3 regions of the Arthrobacter sp. W4I7 genome follow, and region 3 is predicted to be linked to each of the others. Evidence: riboswitches for the same ligand, from Rfam matches in the RefSeq annotation. Region 3 holds a riboswitch; each other region holds the start of a gene.
What was found. A riboswitch is a leader RNA that binds a small molecule or an ion and turns the genes downstream of it on or off. The one in region 3 is predicted to bind S-adenosylmethionine.
Positions count from the first base shown of each region.

Region 1: linked by a shared signal. The riboswitch ahead of QF047_RS00610 (DUF1737 domain-containing protein) and the one ahead of QF047_RS17765 (cobalamin-independent methionine synthase II family protein) in region 3 are both predicted to bind S-adenosylmethionine.
Region 2: linked by a shared signal. The riboswitch ahead of QF047_RS13785 (homoserine O-acetyltransferase) and the one ahead of QF047_RS17765 (cobalamin-independent methionine synthase II family protein) in region 3 are both predicted to bind S-adenosylmethionine.

Region 1 is NZ_JAUSXU010000001.1:135,022-142,559, reverse strand. It holds gene opgC (OpgC domain-containing protein) at 1-1,793, opposite strand, end outside; SAM riboswitch class IV at 2,147-2,261, shown strand; gene QF047_RS00610 (DUF1737 domain-containing protein) at 2,275-2,553, shown strand; gene QF047_RS00605 (rhodanese-like domain-containing protein) at 2,550-2,960, shown strand; gene QF047_RS00600 (O-succinylhomoserine sulfhydrylase) at 2,961-4,169, shown strand; gene QF047_RS00595 (DUF1905 domain-containing protein) at 4,382-4,684, opposite strand; gene QF047_RS00590 (HNH endonuclease signature motif containing protein) at 4,802-6,670, shown strand; gene QF047_RS00585 (glutamate--cysteine ligase) at 6,724-7,538, opposite strand, start outside.
Region 2 is NZ_JAUSXU010000001.1:3,006,484-3,014,021, forward strand. It holds gene QF047_RS13750 (glycine--tRNA ligase) at 1-216, opposite strand, end outside; gene QF047_RS13755 (DMT family transporter) at 348-1,370, opposite strand; gene QF047_RS13760 (RNA-binding S4 domain-containing protein) at 1,403-1,630, shown strand; gene QF047_RS13765 (alpha/beta hydrolase) at 1,701-2,351, opposite strand; gene QF047_RS13770 (SGNH/GDSL hydrolase family protein) at 2,501-3,298, shown strand; gene QF047_RS13775 (winged helix DNA-binding domain-containing protein) at 3,356-4,579, shown strand; gene QF047_RS13780 (hypothetical protein) at 4,612-5,166, shown strand; gene QF047_RS13785 (homoserine O-acetyltransferase) at 5,222-6,337, opposite strand; SAM riboswitch class IV at 6,350-6,465, opposite strand; gene QF047_RS13790 (bifunctional o-acetylhomoserine/o-acetylserine sulfhydrylase) at 6,576-7,538, opposite strand, start outside.
Region 3 is NZ_JAUSXU010000001.1:3,934,784-3,942,321, reverse strand. It holds gene QF047_RS17790 (HAD-IIA family hydrolase) at 1-550, opposite strand, end outside; gene QF047_RS17785 (TrmH family RNA methyltransferase) at 621-1,292, shown strand; gene fbaA (class II fructose-bisphosphate aldolase) at 1,476-2,495, shown strand; gene QF047_RS17775 (DUF3151 domain-containing protein) at 2,498-2,920, shown strand; gene QF047_RS17770 (uracil-DNA glycosylase) at 3,078-3,707, opposite strand; partial or broken gene QF047_RS17765 (cobalamin-independent methionine synthase II family protein) at 3,920-5,128, opposite strand; SAM riboswitch class I at 5,138-5,243, opposite strand; gene QF047_RS17760 (M14 family zinc carboxypeptidase) at 5,467-6,528, shown strand; gene QF047_RS17755 (adenylosuccinate synthase) at 6,785-7,538, shown strand, end outside.

The sequences.
Region 1 (7,538 bases), 3.8 Mb from region 3:
GCCAGCGTGGCGCCGAGCACCCATACTGCCTTGCCGCGGTTGAGTGCGGCAAGGATCAGCGGGCTGACGAGCAGCAGCACCACGTACAGGCCCATCACGTTGAACTGCCACGGGCCGAACTGCAGCAGCAGGATGGCCGGCAGGACCTGCGGCGGTACGGGGAACTGGAACAGCGATTCCATTCCGGCGTAGAGGTCGTAGGTCCGGCCGGCGCCGTTGTGCCCCGCCCCGCCGGTTCCCTGGTCAACGTAGGTGGTCAGTGCATCACTCTGGAACAGGGGCAGCAGCGAGATCAGGAAGACGCCGATCAGCACCGCCAGCGCCGTCAGGTAAAGCTTCCCCGCACGGCGGGAGGTCAGGTCCACCACCGTCCCAAAGTCCCGGTTGACCCGCGGCCTGTACACCATGCCCACCACCAGCCCCGAGAAGAGGACAAAAAGTTCGGCCCCGGAAACGAAACCCACCGCCTCCTGGGTGAGCAGCTGGAACAGTGACATCATGCCCAGGTGGTTTACCACCACAAACACAATGGCCATGCCCCTCAGCAGGTCCACCCGCGAATCCCTGCTGGAGGGATCGGTGTAGCCCCAGGCTGTTGCGGCATTGACCCGCCGGGGGATTTGCCACAGCGCCACCAGGAGGATGATCAGTGCCGCTCCCACGGTCCAGGCAGCCGCCCCGGCGACGGTGTTGGCGCGGACGTATCCGCTGCCGGCACCGATTTCGGTGGCAGGACCGGTCACCATGGGGGAAGCCTCGAGCCGATCCAGGGCGGCAGCAGCAACCGCAGGGTTCCCGGTGAGCAGCCAGTCGATGCTGGCCACCCCGGTGTCCCTGGTGCTTGTCCGCTCATCCCAGACCACTGCCGCCGTGCTGGCGAAGTCCGTGGACGTGGCAGCATCCAGGACCTGGTCCCACCAGCCCACCTTGATGTCCACGTCCGAAGCGCCGCCGGAGGCCGGGCTGTAGAACGCGGAGGTCTGCAGCAGGAACGGCTTGTCCTTCCCTGACGCATAAGTCCCGTAGAAGTCTTCCCCGTCGGAGGCCGTGAGCATCTCCTGGAGTTCGTTCTGCCGGGGAACGGTGTTGACCGCCGCGCCGCCGGCAGTGTCGTCGTGGAAAGCGGTCAGGCCCACCCAGTCCACGGCATCGTCCCCCGGATAGTACGGGGCGTAGGCCGCATCGGAGCCGTTCCACACGCCGTCACCGTTGGTATCGAGCAGGGCGAAGCCATCGCTGCCCGGCACAGGGGCGTTCCGGTGCCGGTCGAACGGGTAGTCCTTCCCCAGGTACGGCTCCCACACCATCGGTGGTCGGATGCCATCGGCATCTTCAAAGGCTGCGGCGACGGCCTGGAAGGCGGACCGGTAAGCGGCGGGCTGCTGGCCCCATTCCACCCAGCTGGCATTCATGTCGGGGGCAAAGCGGATCAGCACATGGCCCTTGAAGTCCGCTGTCAGCCTCCGCACGTCGCCGGCGAATGATGCGGCAGCTTCAGCGGTAACCTGGTCAAGCGGAACGCTGGGCTTCACCGTGAGCATCGCATGGGCGCCCTGCATCCCGGACTGCTCCAGGAAGCCCCGGATGTCGTTCTCCTCCGATCCACGGAAGGGCAACGCGATGTCGTGCCCGAAAAGCGCCGGCGACGCGCCGAACCTCTCCGTAAAACCGGCCGCCGTGTCCTCGCCCCATTCGAGGACAGCGCCCAGCAGCGGTTTGCCCTCACCCGGGAAGGTGTCGGCAGCACGGGCGGCTCCGGCGGGCAGCACCACTGCCAGGAGGGCAATCGTCACCGCGGCAAGAAGGGCAGCACCCCTTCGGACAGCCGACTGGCGGGTATGTTGTCCCCGGAAATTTTGCCAATGGAGTTGCGTGGGACGGCTCTCCAGCGCGGCGGCTCGTGGCGTGCTGATGGGGACCCCCAGGAATTTTGCTCCGACGGCGCGGCGGCGCCCTGACAAGAACCCTATCTGGCGTGGAAAGCCGCGGCGGGCGTCGGTCGGCTTCGCTGCCCGTGGCGGTTCCCGCCGTCGTACGTTCCAGGAACCGCCGCGCAATCACCCAAGCTGCTTCAGCGGCGCTTCAGTTACGGAACATGACGACGACGGCGGTGCGGCCCCGCGCGCCAAGTGTTACGTTTTTGGGGAGTAATGAGTACCGGTGCCAAGCCCTGACTGGCCGGTCGGCAACCCTCCTTCCGCGGCGGGGTGCCTCAGGTGAATACTCGGCATATCGACCGATTCGAGCTGCAAGCGTGAGAGAAGGAGATCCGTCATGTCTGACGCACCTGCCCCTGAAGAGAAATTGTCCTACCGCCTCATCAGCGGGCCGGATGACCGTGCGTTCTGTGAGCGGATCTCGGCCGCGCTGGCAGAGGGGTATGTGCTGCATGGAAGCCCCGCAGCAACCTTCAACGGCAGCAGCGTCATTGTGGCCCAGGCTGTAGTCCTGCCGGCCGCCATCGCGTCCGCGGATGCCGCCGTCGCCACTGCCGTTGATGACCTTGAAGCAGCCAGCGAAGACCTCGAGTTCGACGGCGAGGGCCACGCATGAGCTATGCAGGAGACCTCACCCCCCAGGAAGCCTGGGACAAGCTGCAGCAGGGCGCCATCCTCGTGGACGTGCGCACCGAGGGCGAATGGGCCCACATCGGCATCCCCGACACAAAGGCCACGGACAATGATCCGCTGTTCATCCAGTGGACCTTCCCGGGCGGCATTCCCAACCCTGATTTCATCAAGGACCTGAGCCTGCAGGCCCCCGACAATCCTTCAACTGAGCTGCTCTTCCTCTGCCGCTCCGGGCAGCGTTCCATCGCTGCCGCAACCGCCGCCACGCAGGCCGGCTTCACCTCCTACAACGTGCTGGAGGGCTTCGAAGGCGAGCCGGACCGCTATGGAGAGCGCACCGTCAACGGCTGGAAAAACCGCGGCCTGCCAACCAACCTGGGAAAGAACTAAGTGACCTTCAACGAAGACGCCGCCGGCTGGAGCCCCGACACCCAGGCCGTCCGCGGCGGGCTGGACCGCACCAACTTCCAGGAAACCAGCGAGGCTGTGTTCCTGAACTCCGGCTTTGTGTACGAATCCGCCGCCGCTGCCGAACGGGCCTTCACCGGTGAGGACGAACGCTTCGTCTACTCCCGCTACGGCAACCCCTCCGTTGCTACATTCCAGGAGCGGCTCCGCCTCCTGGAGGGCACCGAAGCGTGCTTTGCGACGGCGTCCGGCATGTCCGCAGTTTTCACCGCCCTGGGTGCCTTGCTGGCTGCCGGCGACAGGGTGGTTGCCGCCCGCTCGCTCTTTGGCTCCTGCTTCGTGATCCTCAACGAGATCCTGCCGCGGTGGGGCGTGGAGACCGTATTCGTGGACGGCCCGGACCTGGACCAGTGGCGCGAAGCCCTGTCCCAGCCCACCACCGCCGTGTTCTTCGAGTCGCCGTCAAATCCCATGCAGGAAATCGTGGACATTGCGGCGGTGAGCGAACTCGCCCACGCCGCAGGTGCCACCGTCGTCGTCGACAACGTCTTTGCCACTCCCCTGCTGCAGCGTTGCGGCCAGTTCGGCGCCGACGTCATTGTCTACTCGGGTACCAAGCACATCGACGGCCAGGGCAGGGTCCTGGGCGGCGCCATCCTGGGCACCAAGGAATTCATCGAAGGCCCGGTCAAGCAGCTCATGCGGCACACCGGCCCGTCGCTGTCCGCCTTCAACGCGTGGGTCCTCACCAAGGGCCTCGAGACCATGGCCTTGCGCGTCAACCACTCCTCCGCCTCCGCGCTGCGGATCGCCGAGTGGCTGGAGCAGCAGCCGGCCGTGAGCTGGATCAAGTACCCGCTGCTGAAGTCGCACCCGCAGTACGAGCTCGCCGCAAAGCAGATGAAGGCGGGCGGCACGGTGCTCACCCTTGAACTTGCCCCTTCCGGCGGCCGCTCGGGCAAGGAGGCCGCCTTTGCGCTGCTGGATGCCTTGCGGATCATCGACATCTCGAACAACCTGGGCGATTCCAAGTCCCTGATCACCCACCCTGCCACCACCACGCACCGGGCGATGGGACCTGAGGGCCGCGCGGCCATTGGCCTGAGCGATGGAGTTGTTCGGCTCTCGGTGGGGCTTGAGGACCTGGACGACCTGATTGGCGACTTGGAACAGGCACTCAAGCAGATTTAGCGCTGGCTGGGGCGGGGCGGGTTCCACGCGTCCTGGCTCCGCTCCGGCACCGCTGGGTCCGCTGGGTCCGCTGGCTCCGCTCCGGCACCGGGACCATTTGCCGCTTGCTGCTCCTTCGTCGCTCTGACGCAAGCTACACAAATGACCCCGGCACCCTCGCCGGATCTCTGCGACTGTATCGGGAATCGGCGGGTGTTCCCGCTATCCAGGCCTCAGAGGCCGTCGAGGGAAAGGTGGACGGTTACTTCGTCGCCTTCGTCGATTTTGGCTTTGTCCCTAACGCCCTTCTTCACGGGTAGCAGGTACGAGCTGCTTTTGTTGTCCCGGAAGAGCGAAGTCTGCCAGGAGTGTCCGCCGATCTCGGCCTTGACTTTGATCGAGCCGAACGCCTTGCTGGACCCTGCAGTTTGAACGCGCACATCGTCCGCGATCTCTGCCGGCAGGGTCAGGAAGTGCCAACCGGCCTCGCCGGGATACAGCCACAATGCTGCTTTGAAAGAATACGACGCCGTCACGCGCCGAGTATGGCACTTTCGGGCCCTACATATAAAGCGGCCAAAAAGTTCTGCAGTTTTTCCCACCGGCCGGCCCACCGCACCTAAAATGTCAGACCCCCGTTAGAAGATGTTTCTATGGGAAACGGCGCGGGCACAGTGGCGGTGATGGAGGGCATTCATGCTTCCGTCGCTGGCCTTGATGCGCTGTTTGTTGAGGATGCCCGCTTGGGCGCGGGCCGCCCGGGCCCTGCTAATACTGACGGCGTTGACGTCGTGACCGATGTGCTGCAGCGCCGGTATGAGATCCGTCTGGAGCGGATGGCCGTAACGAAGCAGCTGGAAGCCCAGATCGCCGCCATCAAGGCCCGGGATGCCGCCGAGGCCATCGAAATCCAGCACGCGATGACCCCGCCCGAAGCACCCGCACACGAACGCACTTACGCGGAGATGTCCGCGATCGAGGAAATCGCAGGCGTCCTGACCATCAGCTCCCCCGCCGCCGGGGCGCTCGTCACCCAGTCCCGGCAAGTCTGCTCCCTGCCGCCGGTCATGGACGCCCTCTCCAGCGGGGCCATCTCGTGGCAGCATGCGAAAATCATTGGCGACGAAACCGATGGCCTCGGCCCTGCCGGCGCGGCCGCCCTCGCCGCGCATTTCCTGGACCCCGACGCACCCAATCCGGCACGCGGAGCCGCCGCCGGGGACCTGGTCCCCGGACGCTTCCGGGCCAAGGTCCGCGGCTGGCGCGAACGTCACCACCCCGAATCCCTCGAAAAACGCCACGCCAAAAGCGCCGCCGACCGGCGGATGGAATACACCCCGGACCGCGACGGCATGGCCTGGCTCTCCCTGTACCTGCCCGCCGACACCGCCTCCGCCATCTGGAACCGCAGCACCGCCCTCGCCCGCGGCCTCCAGGGCCCCGAAGAGCCCCGGTCAATGACACAACTCCGGCCCGACATCGCCGCCCGTTTGCTCCTGGCCGCAGGACCAGCCCTCAGCCCCGCCCCGGAAAGCACCGCAGAAGAATTCAACACCGAAGAGAACACCGACGCCCCCATCGGCGTGGCCTCCGTGTCCGTCAATGACCGGCCCGCTGCCGACACCGGCACCACCGACGACGGCACCTCTACGGGTTCCACCGGACACGAAGCTCCAAACACCGACGCCGCCGACCTCGCCTCCGCCGGGCATGAGGAAACCGGCCGCAGCGGTTACACGGACCTCGCCAGCGTCTCAGTCCCGAATGCCCAAGTGCTCGTCACGGTCCCGGTGTTCGCACTCCTCGGCCTCACCGACGAACCCGCAACCCTGGACGGCTACGGACCTATCCCCGCCTCCATGGCCCGGAAACTGGTCACCGAAGGGGCCAGTTCCTTCTACCGGGTGCTCGTAGATCCCCGGGACGGGGCACCGCTCGAGATCGGGCGCACCAGCTACCGGCTCACTAAAGCCCTGAAAAAGGCGCTCCAGCTTCGGGACGGCAAATGCACCTTCCCCGGCTGCAACAACCACTCCCTCGACAACGACACCGACCACCTCACCGCCTGGCACCACGGCGGAACCACCGGAATCAGCAACCTGGCCCAACTCTGCCCGAAACACCATCGCCTCAAACACCACAAACCTTGGACACCCACCCAAGCCACACACAACGAACCACCCGGCTGGACCTCCCCCACGGGCCGACACTACAAACCCGAACAACCCGACCAGGAACCACCACAATGGCCGCAGATCCTGCATGTCTTCGGGAAACCCTTCGAAGCGCCCGCCTTCGACCCACGCTGGGCGGAGCCGCCCACCCTGGAGCCGCCTGACGGTTACTTCCTGGACGCTGAGCCTCCGCTTGAAGAACCCGACGATGACAGTCTTGTGGATCCGGACGACATCCCGCTCGACGATCCTGCATGGGACGACTTCTACGCCACGCCCCCGAAACTCCCTCAGGACCCGTTTCCCGACTGGCACCTCTGGCTCAGCGAATCCCTCTCGGTCCCCTGAGGCTTGCTGTCCGCGGCTCTTTCCCCTGAATCCTGGCCCTCAGTGCCGGCCCACTAGGACTGCCTGACCCGCAGCAGTTCCGGGGCCTCATCAACCGGGGAAAGATTCAACGCCCCCCGCATGGTGACGTCCACCGCATGCCTGACCACAGCGCTGAAACCAAGGTCGCCAGGTTCCGCGGCTGCCATAGCCCTTTCCCGGACGCGCCGCTGTTCAGCTGCCCCTGTTCCACGAGCAATGACGTCCTCCACCCCTTGCCGGGCCAAGGCCAGTTCACCTTGCTCCTGCAATACCGGGGCGAGATAGTCCACCAGGGAGCGCACCACGTCCGCGGCACGCGCCGGCCGGAAAGTCCCAAAGTCGAGCAGTTCCCCGCCAAGTCCCTCGCTGCTCGCCTGCCAGGAAGCCATCCGCAAAAGCACAGTGGGCACGGGAGCGGGATCCACTCCGTCGTGCCACTCACGGCTGGCAGTTTCCACCAGCGCCCGCACCAGGACTGCAATGAGTGCGGCGTCTTCTGCCCGAAGGCAGACGTCCGCCACCCTGACCTCAACCGTGGGATGGTTTCGCGACAGGCGGGCGTCGAAGTAAATCATCCCTTCATCCAGCATCACACCGCTGTCCAGGAGCCGGGCAACCACCCTCCGGTAGGCAGAGTAGGTCCCGTAGATTCCGGACGGTCCGGCAGTCGGCCAACGGTTCCATGCCTGCGTGCGGTAGCTCTCGAAGCCGGTCTGCATACCGTTCCAGAAGGGAGAATTCGCGCTGAGCGCAGTCAGCACGGCAAGCTTGTCGCGGATCCGGTCCAGCACTGCCACACCCTCGTCATGCGACTCAATGTAAGTGTGTACGTGGAAGCCGCACGTCA
Region 2 (7,538 bases), 930 kb from region 3:
GGGCAGGATCACGGAGGAATCCAGGCCCACCACGTCCTCGCGGCCGCGGACCATGGACTGCCACCACTGGCGCTTGATGTTTTCCTTCAGTTCGGCGCCGAGGGGCCCGTAGTCCCAGGCAGAACGCGAACCTCCGTAGATCTCACCGGCCTGGAACACAAAGCCCCTCCGCTTGGAGAGGGAAATGACCTGGTCGAGTACGGATTTTGCTGCCATAGGGGTAACTCCAATTTCTACAGGGCCGCTGGGTGCGGTCCGCGGTTTTCAGGCCCCGGTTGCGCCAACGGTGAGCACCGCTGGCTGCCGGGAGGGGCGGATGAAGGAAAGATGCGTGAAAGCTGCGTGTCCTAGCCTACCGGTGCCTGTCTTCGGAACGCTCCCCGCGGCCAGGGCAGGGTTGCCAGGACGATGGCGGCCAGTGTCAGGATGGTTCCCAGCACGGTGGCCGGCGCCACCACCGTTCCAGGCGCGGGCAGGATCACATCCAGTGCCAGCGAGCCGAGCAGCTGGCCGGCGATCATGCCCAGCCCTGTGACCAGCACGCCCAGGCTGCGGACCAGCAGCGCGCCCAGGCCGATGAACACACAGCCCATCGGGCCGCCCACGTAGTACCACCACTCCCCCGGCAGCGGGCTGCCCGGCCCGGCCACCGCCAGTTTGATGCCGTAGGCGGTCCAGAGCACCAGGCAGCCGGCAACAAAATTGACCAGGGTGGCGGCAATGGGAGTGCCGTAATGGACAGTGGCCGTCCCGTTCATGGCCTGCTGGAAGCTCATCAGGAAGCCTGCCAGCACGGGCAGCAGGAGCGGAAGAAGCAAGGCGGACGGGCCGGCGTCGGGTGCACCGGCGGCACCGGCGGCTCCCGTGCCGCCCGCAGCTCCGGTGAAGCGGGGCGAAACGGCCCAGGCGACGGCCGCTATGGTCAGCAGGCAGCCAATGATCCGGATCCCGGTGACCGATTTCTTGCCGGCGGGCCCGATCCCCAGCCGGTCAACCAGCAGTCCGCTAACGGTCTGGCCGGTGACGGTGGCCACGGTGAAGAGGGCAACGCCGAGGAGGCCCACGGTGAAGGACTGGGCGAAGACGAAGAGTGCGCCGATGCCGCCGGCGAGGACGTAGACCCGGGGAAAAGCCCTGTTCCGGACAGCGGGAAGGATGCCCACCAGCCCGGCGCGGCCCCGCGGCAGGAGCAGCGAGATGAGGATCATCACCAGGAGGCCTGTGCTGAAACTCACCACGGACGCGGCGATGCCGTCGTTCAACCGGGCGCCCAGCGCACCGTTGATGCGGCCCTGGACTGGAATGGCAAGGCCCGAGCCCACCGCCAGCGGCAGGCCTGCGAGCAGGGGCAGGCGGTGGGAGGAGGTCATTGCATCCACATTACGTCAGGCATTATTGCTTCATGAGCAACGTTGAAGAGGTCCCCATCCGCGACAGTATGATCCGCCTTGGCCAGCTCCTGAAGCTCGCCAACCTCGTGGAGGACGGCGTGGAGGCGGCGGAGCTGATCAAAAACGGGCTCGTTAAGGTCAACGGGGAAATTGACGACCGCCGCGGCCGCCAGCTGCACAACGGGGACACGGTTACGGTGAACAACCAGACGGTGAAAGTCGTCGCGCCGGAGGCCTGACCGGCTGCCTCGCCCGCCCCCCCACGCCCGGAAGGCCTGGCAGCACACGGTGCCGCCCGCCGTCGTACTCCTACTTCTTCAGCACCTCATGCGTGAGGAACTCGGCCACGTGCCCGATCTCCTGCTGGTTGATCCCGTGCCACATGCCCGTGTACAGCACCTTGGTGAGATTAACGTGCCGGCGGACCCAGCCCATGGTGTATTCGATCTTGTCCGGCGTGATGACGGGGTCCTGCTGGTCGCGGCCCCAGAACAGTGGGACGGTGCCGTCCAGTTCGGAGTCCCTGAAGCTGGGATCGTCCCCGGCATCCACCACAAAACCTGACAGGCCGACGACGGCTGCGAAGTCCGTGGGCCGCTGCCGCAGGAGCGTGGTGGCCATGGCCATGCCCATCGAAAAGCCGAGCAGGGTCACCGAGGGGTGCCCCGCCTTGATGGTGTCGATCCAGTCGAGCACAAACGACGAAGCTGCCTTCACCCGGTCCAGGGAATAATCGATGGACGCCGTGAGCGGGAACCAGGTGAAGCCGGGGCCCATGGCGATCGGAGCCCGGACGGAAGCGACTGCGAAGTCATCCGGAAGCAGGTCGGCCAGGCTGAGCAGATCCTGTTCGTTGGCGCCGTAGCCGTGCAGCAGCACCAGCAGCGGCTTGCCGTCGCGCTGGTCCTCGGGATGGGACCACAAAACAACAGGGGCAGGAAATACTTCGGCTTCAGTCATGGTTTCCATTCTTACAGTTACCCGAAGGTAACAACCTACGTTCGCGTAGCTTCCGAAACGGAAGGCAGGATAGGACCGTGACTGACGCGAGTACCTTTCAGACGGCCGCTGCCCCTGCCGGATCCCACCCCTGGACCCGGTACGTGGCAATGGGCGATTCCTTTACCGAGGGCATCGGCGACCCCGAGCCCTCAAGCCCCGGCGGCTACCGCGGCTGGGCCGACAGGGTGGCGGAGGAACTCAGCCGCACCAAGCCCGACTTTGCCTATGCGAACCTTGCGGTGCGTGGCCGGTTGGTCCAACAAGTGGTGGACCAACAACTGGCCCCGTGCCTGGCGCTGAAGCCGGACCTGGTGACCCTCTCCGCCGGAGGCAACGACCTGCTCCGCCCGGGCGGCGACCCCGACGCCCTGGCCGAGAAACTCGATTCCGTGGTCCAGCTCCTGGCTCTGGGCGGCGCCACCGTGGTCCTCTTCAACGGCCCGGACACGGGTTCCTCGGTACTGGGCAGGATCCGCAGCAAGGTGGCCATCTATAACGAGAACCTGCGGACGGTTGCTGCGCGGCACGACGCGATCATCGCCGATATGTGGTCCCTGCGCCAGCTCAGCGACCCCCAAATGTGGGACGTGGACCGGCTTCACTTCTCGCCGCTGGGCCACCACACCATCGCGGCCATGGTCCTGGATGCACTGAATGTGGAGCACACGCTGAAGCCGCTGCAGCCCAAGCCACTGCCGCCGCAGACCTGGCGCGAGGCACGCTCCGGGGACCTCGTCTGGGCGCGCGAGTACTTTGTGCCCTGGGTGCTGCGCCGGCTGCGGCACCAGTCCTCGGGTGACGGGATCAGCGCAAAGCGGCCGACGCCGGGACCTGTGTTCGGCCCGGGCGTTCCGTTGGGTTCCGGCGAGGGTCCGCTCGGGACCACCGAGGCTGCCCGGCGCTAGCAGAGTGATTGTGGTGACGGCCTGTGCGGGCAGCTGAGTAGTTTCAAGGGGTTGTGCATGGAACCGGAGCAGGTGGCGCGGCGGCGGCTGCGGTCGCAGCTGCTCCGCGACCCCGGCGCCGCATCCCCGGAGACAGCCCTGCGGGCGCTGCTCGCCGTGCAAGCGCAGGAGTTCACCTACGCCCGGTGGAGTTTGGCGCAGCGCGTGTCAGCCGCAGCTGCACCAGCCGTTACCGCGGCGGACATCGAGCAGTCCGTGGCAGACGGGCGGATCCTGCGGACGCATATCCTCCGGCCCACTTGGCATTTTGTCCACCGGGATGATCTCCGCTGGCTTCTGGCGCTTTCCGCACCGCGGCTCGAGCAAGCCAATGCCGCCACGTACCGGCACACCGGCATCGATGCAGCCGTTGCCGCCCGGAGTGACGAGGTCCTGGCCGGCGCGGTTGCGGGCGGGAACCACCTGTCCCGGGAAGGCCTCGCCGCGAGCCTTCACGACGCCGGGTTCCCGGCCAAGGGCCTGCAGCTTGCCTACCTGATCATGCACGCCGAAATCAGCGGCGTCCTGGTGAGCGGCAGGCCCGTGCGCAGCGCGGGCGGGGCGTTGAAGCAGACGTATGCGCTTTTCGACGAGCGGGTGCCCGTCGGGGCGGAACCTGCGCCCGGCGGGCCTGAAGCACTCGCCGAATTGGCCCGCCGCTATTTCACCAGCCGGGGCCCGGCGACGGTCAAGGACTGCGCCGACTGGTCCGGGCTGACCATGACGGACGTCCGCAAGGGCCTGCAACTCACTGTCGAGGCGCACTCCAAAGCCCTGGCCGAAACGGTGATTGACGGCGTCGTTGTCTACTTCGATGCGGGGAGTGACGACGGAAGTCTGGACGCGGGAAGCCTCGACGCCGCCGGGGCCGGCGCTGGTGCTGGTGGCGCCGGCGCTGATGGTGCTGGCGTTGGTGGTGCTTCGGAAGTCCGGCCGCGGATAGACCTGATCCAGTGCTACGACGAGTATGTGATGGGCTATTCCGCCACGCGGCATTACATGGGAGGCGGGGCGCCGGCCTTTCCGTTCAAGGGCGAACCCATGCATGTGGTGCTGCTGGACGGGCGGATGGCCGGATCATGGCGGCACACGCTGCTTCCGGGCCGGTGCGAACTGGACATCCGCCTCTCCTCTGCGGATGCCGCTCCCGGCTCTCCGCTGGCTGCGGCAGTTCAGGAAGCCGTGGATAGGTATGGCGCCTTTATGGAGCTCCGCACGGTCCGCGTGCAAGCCCGGGCTTAAGCTGGAAGGACACCAATGAGAGGCACGGCACCGTGAGCAACTTGTTTTTCTGGATCATCGTCTTGTCGTTCCTGGTCCCGATGGCCATGCGGATGTACCGGAAGTCCGTGGCCCGCAGGAACCACGAGCAGAGCTTTTCGGGACGCTACCCGGACCAGTTCCCGGGCGGCGGCATGTACCCCGGTTCCAACGGCCCGCAGAGCAACCAGCCCCGGGACGGTTTCACCCAGCAGGACTACTTCGGTGGCGGATTCCGGCAGCTTGACCAGCCCCAGCCCCTCCCGGGCTCGCCGCTGCCGCCCGTTCAGCCGGTCCCGCCGATGGACCAGCAGTTCCCGCCCTACGGGCAGCCGACGTTTGGCCAGCCCGGCTACGGACAGCCCGGTTACGGACAGCACGGACAGCCCCTGCCCGGCCAGCCCGAAGAAGCCCCGCAGCAGCCCGCGGCCCCGGCCACTCCCCCTCCGCCGTCGGCCCCGCAGGGCTACCGCGCGCGCAAGCTTGCGGAACTGGACCAGAAGTACAGCAACGGCGAGCTCTCCATGGAGGATTACATGGCCCGCCGCAGCGAGATCATGAACGGCTAGGAAGCAGCCAGGCCAGGAACCAGCCAGGCCAGGCAGCGGTCAGACCAGCCCGCCGTCAGACCAGGAAACCTGTCCGGAGCTGGTTTCCCAGCTGGCCTATTTCCGTGAGGAATCCGTCGTGACCGATGGGCGCCTCGATGAAGTGGACGTCCACGTCTCCGGGGAGGGCCCGGGCCAGCTCCAAGGACTGGGACGGGAAGTAGAGCCGGTCCGAATCCACGGCGGCTACGAAGAACCGCGCATCGGCACGGGACAGGGTTTGCTCGAGGGGTCCTCGGCCACGGCAGATGTCGTGGCTCATCAGCGCTTCGGTGATGGCGATGTAGCTGTTGGCGTCGAAGCGCTGGACCAGCTTGGTGCCCTGATGGTCCAGGTAGCTCTCCACCTGGTAGCGCCCGCGCGCCGCGAGCTGCCCGCCCTGGAAGGGCGATTCGGGGGCCTGCGGTGCCCGGCCGAAGCGTCCGTCCAGTTCCAGCGGCGAACGGTACGTGATGTGGGCAATGCGCCGGGCCAGGGCCAGGCCATCCTCCGGCAATGGCCCGCCGTAGTAGTCACCGCCGTTGAAGTTAGCGTCCTGGCGGATGGCGAGAGTCTGTGCCTGGGCGAAGGCGATCTGCTCGGCGGTACTCGCGGCCCCCACGGAAATCACGGCACAGCGCTGCACTCGTTCCGGATATGTCACCGCCCATTCCAGCGCACGTGCGCCGCCCATCGAGCCGCCCAGTACGGCAAACCAGCTGCTGATGCCCAGCTGGTCCGCCAGCCGGGCCTCCGCCTCGCTGGTGTCCCGGAGGGTCACCAGCGGGAACCGGGAGCCCCAGGGTTTGCCGTCAGGTGCGGGCGACGACGGCCCGGTGGACCCGTAGCAGCCGCCCACAATGTTGATTGAGACGACGAAGAACTGGTCGGTGTCCACGGGCGCACCCGGTCCCGCGAGCTGTTCCCACCAACCGGGCTCATCCGTGTCGCCCCTTGTCACGTGGGTGCTGCCGGTGAGCGCGTGCTCGATCAGGACTGCATTGCTGCCGTCCTCATTCAGCGTGCCCCAGGTCTCGTAGGCCAGGGTGACATCCGGCAGGTATCCGCCGGCTTCCAGCTTGAGTCCCCCGATGGAGGCATAGCGGACAATCCCATGCTCGGGAACAGTGGTACGGGTGACGGTAACCGTCATGGCAAGACCTCTTCTACGCGCTTGCCTGCCGTCGTCTGACCGGCAGGCCAGGTCTTCACCCGGGGCACCCCACCGCGGTAGGAGGGTTGCCGGCCAGCAAGCCGGGGCTGTCACTGGCACTCATGACCTGCATCGAGTGTACGAAACAGCCCCGGCCTCCCGCCAAGAGTGTGACTGGTTGTGACTTCCCGGCTTGTCGCCGCTGGTGGCCGTCTGGATCAGGGCGCCTGCCCGCGGATCAAGCGCCGCTGGCCTCCTTGGCCGCCCTGAAACCGGCTTCGAGGTCCGCCAGGATGTCATCGATGTGTTCGATTCCCACCGAAAGTCGCACCAGTCCGGGGGTCACGCCGGCAATTTCCTGCTGCTCCGGGGAGAGCTGGCTGTGCGTGGTCGACGCCGGATGGATCACCAGGGAGCGGACGTCACCGATGTTTGCCACGTGGGAGTGCAGCTCCAGGGCGTCCACGAAGCGCTTCCCGGCCTCGGCCCCGCCGGCCAGGTTGAACGACACGATGGCGCCGGTACCCTTCGGGCCGTACTTGCGGCCGCGCTCGTACCAGGGGCTGGAGGGCAGCCCGGCGTAGGCGACGGATTCGACGTCGTCCCTTCCTTCCAGCCACCGGGCAACGTCCACGGCGTTAGCCACGTGCCGTTCCACCCGCAGGCTCAGCGTCTCCAGTCCCTGGGCAATCAGGAAGGCGTTGAACGGCGACACCGCAGAACCGAGGTCGCGCAGCAACTGGACCCGGGCCTTGAGGATGTAGGACAGGTTGGCGCCCAGCGCTCCGTCGGCGCCGAGGTCGCGGGCGTACACCAGCCCGTTGTAGGTGGGGTCCGGGGTGTTGAAACCGGGGAACTTCTGCGGGTCCTTGCCGAAGTCGAACTTTCCGGAGTCCACGATCACGCCGGCGATGGCAGCACCGTGGCCGCCCAGGTATTTGGTGGCCGAGTGCACCACGATGTCTGCGCCCCATTCCAGCGGCCGGATCAAGTACGGGGTGGACAGGGTGTTGTCCACGACCAGGGGCACGCCGGCGTCATGGGCAACCTGGGACACTCCTTCGATGTCCAGGACGTCCTGCCGCGGGTTGGAAACCACCTCGCCGAAGAAGAGCTTGGTGTTGGGCTGGACGGCGTCACGCCACTGGTCCAGGTTGTCCGGGTCTGCCACAAAAGTGACCGAGATGCCGAACTTCTTCAG
Region 3 (7,538 bases):
TCGCTCCGGTGGCCGGCAGGGGGCCGTCCTTCGAAGGGCCCGTTGCGTCCGGGTTCGTGGCAATGAACCGGGCGCCGGCCAGGATGAGGCGGATCGCCGTGGTGATGGCTTCGAAGGAATAGGTGCGGGTCTCGCCCAGCACCACGAAGTCCGGGTCCTGGTCCGTGAGGATGAAGCCGGCCTCGTGCAGCGCCGTCGTCAGCCCTGCCTCACCGATGGTGTAGGCGCGGTTGCCGGATCCGGAACCTTCCACTTGGTCCTTGAGGAACTGGGCGGTGGCCAACGCGGAGGTCCAGATGTTTTCTTCCGGGACCGCCAGCCCCGAAGCCTTCAGCCTCGCGGCGAGGTCGCGCGGGGTGAAGATGGAATTGTTGGTAAGGACCAGGAAGCGCTTGGACGTGTCCACCCACCGCTGGAGGAGTTCCGCGGCGCCCGGCACCGCCTGGTTCTCGTGGACCAGGACCCCGTCCATGTCCGTCAGCCAGCACTCGATCTCCTGGCCGCTGCGGTATACCGCCGGGTTGCCTACAACCTTGTCCGCTTCTGCCATGCCTACCTCCGCCGGTGATGAAAGCCCGAAAGGTCCAGTCTAGTGTTGAGGGGTGAACCAAACGCCCGGTATGACGTCCGAACCGCTCCCGTTGCCCGGGGAAGCACTGCCGGAGGAGGCCGCCCCCGAAAAGGCGGAGGTCGGCGTCGGGCCCTGGGAAGGCGAACTGCCTGAAGGCGACCACTGGGACCCTGACCTCCTGGCGGACGGCGACCGGCGCAACGTGCTGGACAAGTACCGCTACTGGAAGCACGAGGCGATCGTGGCTGAGCTGGACTCCCGGCGGCATAACTTCCACGTCGCCATCGAAAACTGGCAGCACGACCTCAACATCGGCACGGTGGTGCGCACCGCGAACGCCTTCCTGGCCAAGGAGGTGCACATCATTGGCCGACGGCGGTGGAACCGGCGGGGTGCCATGGTCACCGACCGCTACCAGCACGTCCGCCACCACCCCACCGTTGACGACTTCGTGGCGTGGGCGCAGGGGGAGGGGCTGGCGATCATCGGGATCGACATCTTCCCCGACTCGGTGCCGCTGGAAACCTACGAACTGCCGCGGGACTGCGTGCTGGTGTTCGGCCAGGAAGGCCCCGGTTTGACCCCCGAGGTGCACGAGGCCGCCGTGGCCACCCTGTCCATCGAACAGTTCGGCTCCACCCGGTCCATCAACGCAGCCTCGGCCGCGGCCATCGCCATGCACGCCTGGGTCCGCCGGCACGTCTTCCACCAGCACGTCTAGCCCCGCGGGATGGCATTTGAAGGCACTGCGGGGGCAAATTGCCCTGAAAAGCCATCCCGCGCCAGTATTACCGTCCGGTGACCCGAAACACTCCGCTCGTCCGGAAATGACTAGGATGGTGCTAGCCGTAAGCGGTACTCCAGGGTTACCAGCCCACAGACGAACCTCAGCATAGGAGTCAGCATGCCCATTGCAACCCCAGAGATCTACTCCGAGATGATCGACCGCGCAAAGGCGGGCGGCTTCGCATTCCCGGCCGTGAACGTGACGTCCTCGCAGACGCTGAACGCCGCCCTCCGCGGCTTCGCCGAAGCTGAGTCCGACGGCATCGTCCAGGTCTCCACCGGCGGTGCGGCCTACTGGTCCGGTGCCTCCACCAAGGACATGGTTGCCGGTTCGCTGGGCTTCGCGGCCTTCGCCCGCGAGGTGGCCAAGAACTACAACGTCAACATCGCGCTGCACACGGACCACTGCCCCAAAGACAAGCTGGACGGCTTCGTCCTGCCGCTGCTGGCTGCTTCCGAGGCCGAGGTCAAAGCCGGACGCAACCCGCTGTTCAACTCCCACATGTGGGACGGCTCCGCCGAAACCCTGCAGGAAAACCTGCGCATCGCCCGCGAACTGCTGGAGCGCACCGCTGCTGCCAAGATGATCCTCGAGGTCGAAATCGGCACCGTGGGCGGCGAAGAGGACGGCGTGGAGAACGCCATCAACGACAAGCTGTACACCACCGTTGAGGACGCCCTGGCCACCATCGATGCCCTCGGCTCCGGCGAGAACGGCCGCTACATCACCGCGCTGACCTTCGGCAACGTCCACGGCGTCTACAAGCCCGGCGGCGTGAAGCTCCGCCCGGAGATCCTCAAGGACATCCAGGCCCAGGTTGGCGCCAAGATCGGCAAGGACAGCCCGTTCGACCTCGTGTTCCACGGCGGCTCCGGCTCCTCCGACCAGGAAATCGCGGACGCCGTCTCCTACGGCACCATCAAGATGAACATCGACACCGACACCCAGTACGCCTACACGCGTCCAGTGGCGGATCACATGTTCCGCAACTACGACGGCGTGCTCAAGGTCGACGGCGAAGTGGGCAACAAAAAGACCTACGATCCCCGCGTCTGGGGCGCATCCGCGGAAGCAGGACTGGCTGCCCGGGTGGTCGAGGCCACCAAGCAGCTCGGTTCAGCCGGAAAGACCTTCTAGGAATGTCCGACGAGTTCCGCCGTAACCTGATGGGCCCCGAGCCCACGCTCCTGCCTGCCGAGACCGAGGTCAACCAGCAGCTGGAAGCGGGCCAGGAAGCCCTGGACCTCGTGGCGAAGCACCCGACGTCCTCATTGCTGTGGGCTGTTCTTGCCGAGGAGGCCTGGGCCGAGGGACGCACCATCGATTCCTACGCCTACTCCCGTGTGGGCTATCACCGCGGGCTGGACTCGCTGCGCCGCAACGGCTGGCGCGGCGTGGGGCCCATTCCCTGGGAGCACGAGCCCAACCGCGGCTTCCTGCGGGCGCTGTATTCCCTTGGCCGGGCATCCGCAGCCATCGGTGAGGCCGAGGAGCCGGAGCGGATCGAGAAATTCCTGAACGACTCCGACCCTGCGGCGAAAGCCGCCATCGAAGCAAAGTAGCAAAGAGGACGACGGCGGGCGGTCACCTTTTCGAAAAGGTGACCGCCCGCCGTCGTTCCCTAAGTGGCGTTGGATTGAGTTCTGGTGGTTGGGCTTGTCGAAACCTGGATTTCGACAAGCTCAATCACCGGAGATCGCGAACTCAATCACCCTGTGGCTATGCCTTCTGGAGCCCTGTGCGCGCCATGGCGTCGGCGTAGGCCACACGCATGGCCTCGAGGTATTCCTCCTGGCGGGCGGGTGAACCGGCGAAGGCGCGGCCGCTGAGGGATCGCACTTTGTAGGTCTTCAGGCCGCGGCGCCAGAGCAGCGGAACTTCGGTCTTCAGCAGCAGGTTCGCCAGGCGGTTGGCCTCTGTGCCGTGCGCTACGATCACTGAAGCGCGGGGGACCAGGGCCAGGAATTTGAGCAGCGGCTTCAGGCCGGCGGACACCTGATCCGGGGTGAACTTTCCGTTCGGCTCCCCGGGGATATGCCACGGGTGGACGTTCCACGGCATCACGAACTCCGGCCGAAGCCCCAGCTTCCACTGGATACCGAGCATCCGCGTTGCGGCGTCAGCGTCCCCGGCCGTGATGAAACCGGACTTGTCGGCCTCGCCGATGTTCGAGTACAGGCTGATGATGCGGCACTCGTCGACGTCGTGCATCGGGTCAACGTAGGGTACTGCCGTGCCGGGCTTGGCCTCCTGCAGGGAATCGCACAGTTCGTTGACGGCGGCAACATTGGGTTCGTAGCGGCGGCTCAGAAGCTGCTCATGGAATGATTCGGGTGCCAGGGCGGTCATGTAGGGCTGGGTCTCCTGCGGGGATTGGTGTTGCGCCACCGCGAAAATGGGCGCACTGTGGCGCAACACATCCGAGGTGGTTGAAATGGGGTGGGCCGATTCCTGGTCGGCCTTTCCCAGTTTAGCAAGCCCCGGGAAACGAAACGCCGGTCCCGTGCACCCGGCTGAAAAGGGTGCCCGGGACCGGCGGGGGTCCGACGCGCTGTTATGGCCTACCAGAGGCGCTTGGTGGCCCGGCGGGCACCCTCGCCCAGTGCTTCCAGCTTGGCGAATGCGATCTGCGGGTGCACCCTGCCGCCCAGGCCGCAGTCGGTGGACGCGATGACGTTCTCCCGGCCCACCACCTCTGCGAAGCGGACGATCCGATCCGCCACCAGGTCCGGGTGCTCCACCACATTGGTGGCGTGTGAGACCACGCCGGGAATGATGACCTTGCCCTCAGGGAGCCCGGCGTCTTCCCAGACGCGCCATTCGTGTTCGTGCCGGACATTGGCGGCCTCAAAGGAGTAGCCGCCGGCATTAATCTGCAGTACGGACCCGATGATGTCCGCGAAGGGAATATCCGTGGTGTGCGGGCCGTGCCAGGATCCCCAGCAGACGTGCAGCCGGATCTGTTCCTGGGGCAGGTCACGCAGCGCCCAGTTGGTGGCCTCCACGCGCAGCTGGATGAACTTCAGGTAGTCATCAAGAGCCGGCTCAGGGTTGATCTGGTCCCAGCTTTAGGCGAGTGAAGGATCATCGAGCTGGACCGTGAGTCCGGCATCGATAATGGCCTTGTATTCCTCGCGCATGGCGTCGGCACAGGCGTACAGCAGTTCCTCGTCGGTCTTGTAGTACTCATTGGCAACCCGTGCACAGGACCCGGGGGAGAGCGAGGCCACAAAGCCCTCGGACAGTCCCGCGGCGGCCAGCCCGCTCTTCAGGTTCTTGACGTCGGAGGCCACCAGGCCGTGCCCGGTGTAGGTGAGGGGCCCGGCAATCTTGGGCTGGGAAACGCTCTTGCGGTGGGCCAGGATGCCGGCGGACGGGTCATTGTAGGCATCGTTGAACTTCTGCCGGTCACGACGGTCCGGGAAGGAAGTCAGGACAATGTTCCCGGGGGAGGATCGGCGTATCTGGGTATCAGCCCAACGGTCCACGTCCGTCGCTTCGAGGCCACCAAGCCGGGAGAAGGAGTAGTTCCACCAAGCCCCGTAGTCAACCGAGCTGGACATCGCGTGCCCATATTCGCCGTCATTGGCGATATCGATGCCCAAGTCCTTCTGGCGCTGCACCACGTCCGCCACTGATGCTTCCAGCAGGTCAAGGAACCGAGGGGTGATGCCCTCCTGCTCCTTGGCGGCGTTGGCTGCTATGAGTTCAGGGGTGCGAGGCAAAGACCCTGCATGGGTGACGCGGATGTGGTCTGTGTTCAGGGACACTGGAATTCCTTTCCATCGGTCCTGGCAGTAGCACCTTCGCGGCAGGGGGTACCTGCACTTAGCGGGGTTGCTGCGGCGTCAACGATCCAGGTCTCTCGGCCGCTCCGGATGGTTCACTCTCACTTAATTCCAAGACTTTCCCGGGAGCAAATCCGGTTCGGATTGTTTCGGCGGAAAGCAGGCGTGGCGCCTGCTTTCCAAATCGCTATAACTGCATGCAAGTTCCTGTTATATCCATTGACAGGTCTCGTTTAGCTTGGTTGGCTCTTGTCACAGGCCGCAATGGGGGACATGGCGGCCTGAACGCACCCCAATGCACTCGAAAGAGGTAACGCACCGTGAGAAAAGCCCTGGCAACTTTCAGGACCCTTGCCGTTTCCGGAGCCCTGGCGCTGGCAGCAGTGGCGGCGCCCGCGCCGGCGATGGCCGTAGGCGAAGGCCCCAACTACGACGGCAATGGCCAGATCACCACATCGAAGCTGGCCACCTACGACGAGATGGTCTCCTTCCTCAAAGACCAGGACACCCGCCAGCCGGCCATGGAGCTGGAGGTCATCGGGCAGACGGTGAAGGGCCGCGACATCCACCTGGTCAAGTACATCTCGGACCCGGCCAAACCCACCATCCTTTACCTGACGCAGCAGCACGGCAACGAACAGCTGACTACCGAGGGTGCCCTGGAATTCGTCAAGCACCTTGGCACCGGCAAGTCAGGGGATGTCCTGGACGGCGTCAACATCCTTATCGTTCCCATGCTGAATGCGGACGGGGCCATGGGTGACGTGAACTTCTCCCTGGCGGACTACCAGGCCAAGGGCGGCCGCAACATGACCCGGTACAACGCCGAAGAGGTGGACCTCAACCGTGACCACGTGGACAAAGTCCAGCCGGAAACCCAGGCGCTCCATAACAACGTGATGCGCAAGTACCGGATCGACTACATGATCGACCTGCACCACCAGGGCACCCGCAGCCAACGTGACGGAGAACTCGTCTCCGGCTCCATCCTCTACCCCACCACCCCGTACGCCGATCCTGCAGTTGTGGAGAAGTCCAAGCAGCTGGGCGCGGTGGTGTTCCACAACGTCGACTCCACCGGCTGGGGCCACCTGGGCAAGTACGTGGGCGGCAGCGCCGAAACCATCAGCCGCAACGGCATCGCGGTGGAATACGGCATCGCAACCCTGCTGTTTGAGATGCGGGGCATGTCGGACCACTACCTGGACGGATATGCCCTGGGGCTCCGGAGCAACGGGTACCTGATCAAGCAGACAGTGACCACCCTGACGGCCACGGCCGAAGCCATCGCTGACGGATCAATTGCCGACGCCGACACCTCCTTCTGGGACAGCCTCGCCACCCAGACCTCCCGCCCGGGCGAGGAAGCTGAGGACGAGTAGTAACCGCTGACAGTCCGCCGCGGTCCCCCGGCATGGGTGCTTTACCCTGCAAGAAGGACCGCGGCGGCCCAACGAGTGGACAAAGTCCCTCATCCGCTAAACTTGGGTGGTAAGAGCCCCGGAACTCTTGCATCGCTGTGCTGCCCCGCGGACCAGCGAAGGCCGGTCCATTCGGGGCATTCTCATGAACGGCGCTGAACCAGGCCAGCCACGAAGTAGCCGGCCCGGACAGCCCGAACGAATGGGGGAGGATCCCATGCCAGCAATTGTGATCGTAGGAGCCCAATGGGGCGACGAAGGAAAAGGCAAGGCGACCGACCTGCTGGGCGGCCGCGTTGATTACGTCGTCAAGCCCAACGGCGGCAACAACGCCGGGCACACCGTCGTCGTAGGCGGTGAAAAATACGAACTCAAGCTGCTTCCGGCAGGCATCCTCAGCCCCAATGCGGTACCCATCATCGGCAACGGCTGCGTGGTCAACCTCGAGGCACTCTTCCAGGAGATCGACGGCCTCCAGGCCCGCGGCGCCGACACCTCAAAGCTTCGCGTCTCGGCCAACGCCCACCTCGTGGCGCCTTACCACCAGGTGCTGGACAAGGTGACGGAGCGCTTCCTCGGCAGCCGCGCCATCGGCACCACCGGCCGCGGCATCGGCCCGGCCTACATGGACAAGGTGGCCCGCCTGGGCATCCGCGTCCAGGACGTCTTTGACGAGTCGATCCTGCGCCAGAAGGTGGAAGGCTCGCTGCGGCAGAAGAACGAGCTCCTGGTCAAGATCTACAACCGCCGCGGTGTGGTGGTGGACGAAATCGTGGAGTACTTCCTGTCCTTCGCCGAGCGGCTCCGCCCGCTGGTCATCGACAGCACCCTGGTCCTGAACACCGCCCTGGATGAGGGCAAGGTAGTGCTCATGGAAGGCGGCCAGGCCACGTTCCTGGACGTTGACCACGGCACCTACCCGTTCGTCACCTCCTCCAACCCCACGGCCGGCGGCGCCTCGGTGGGATCCG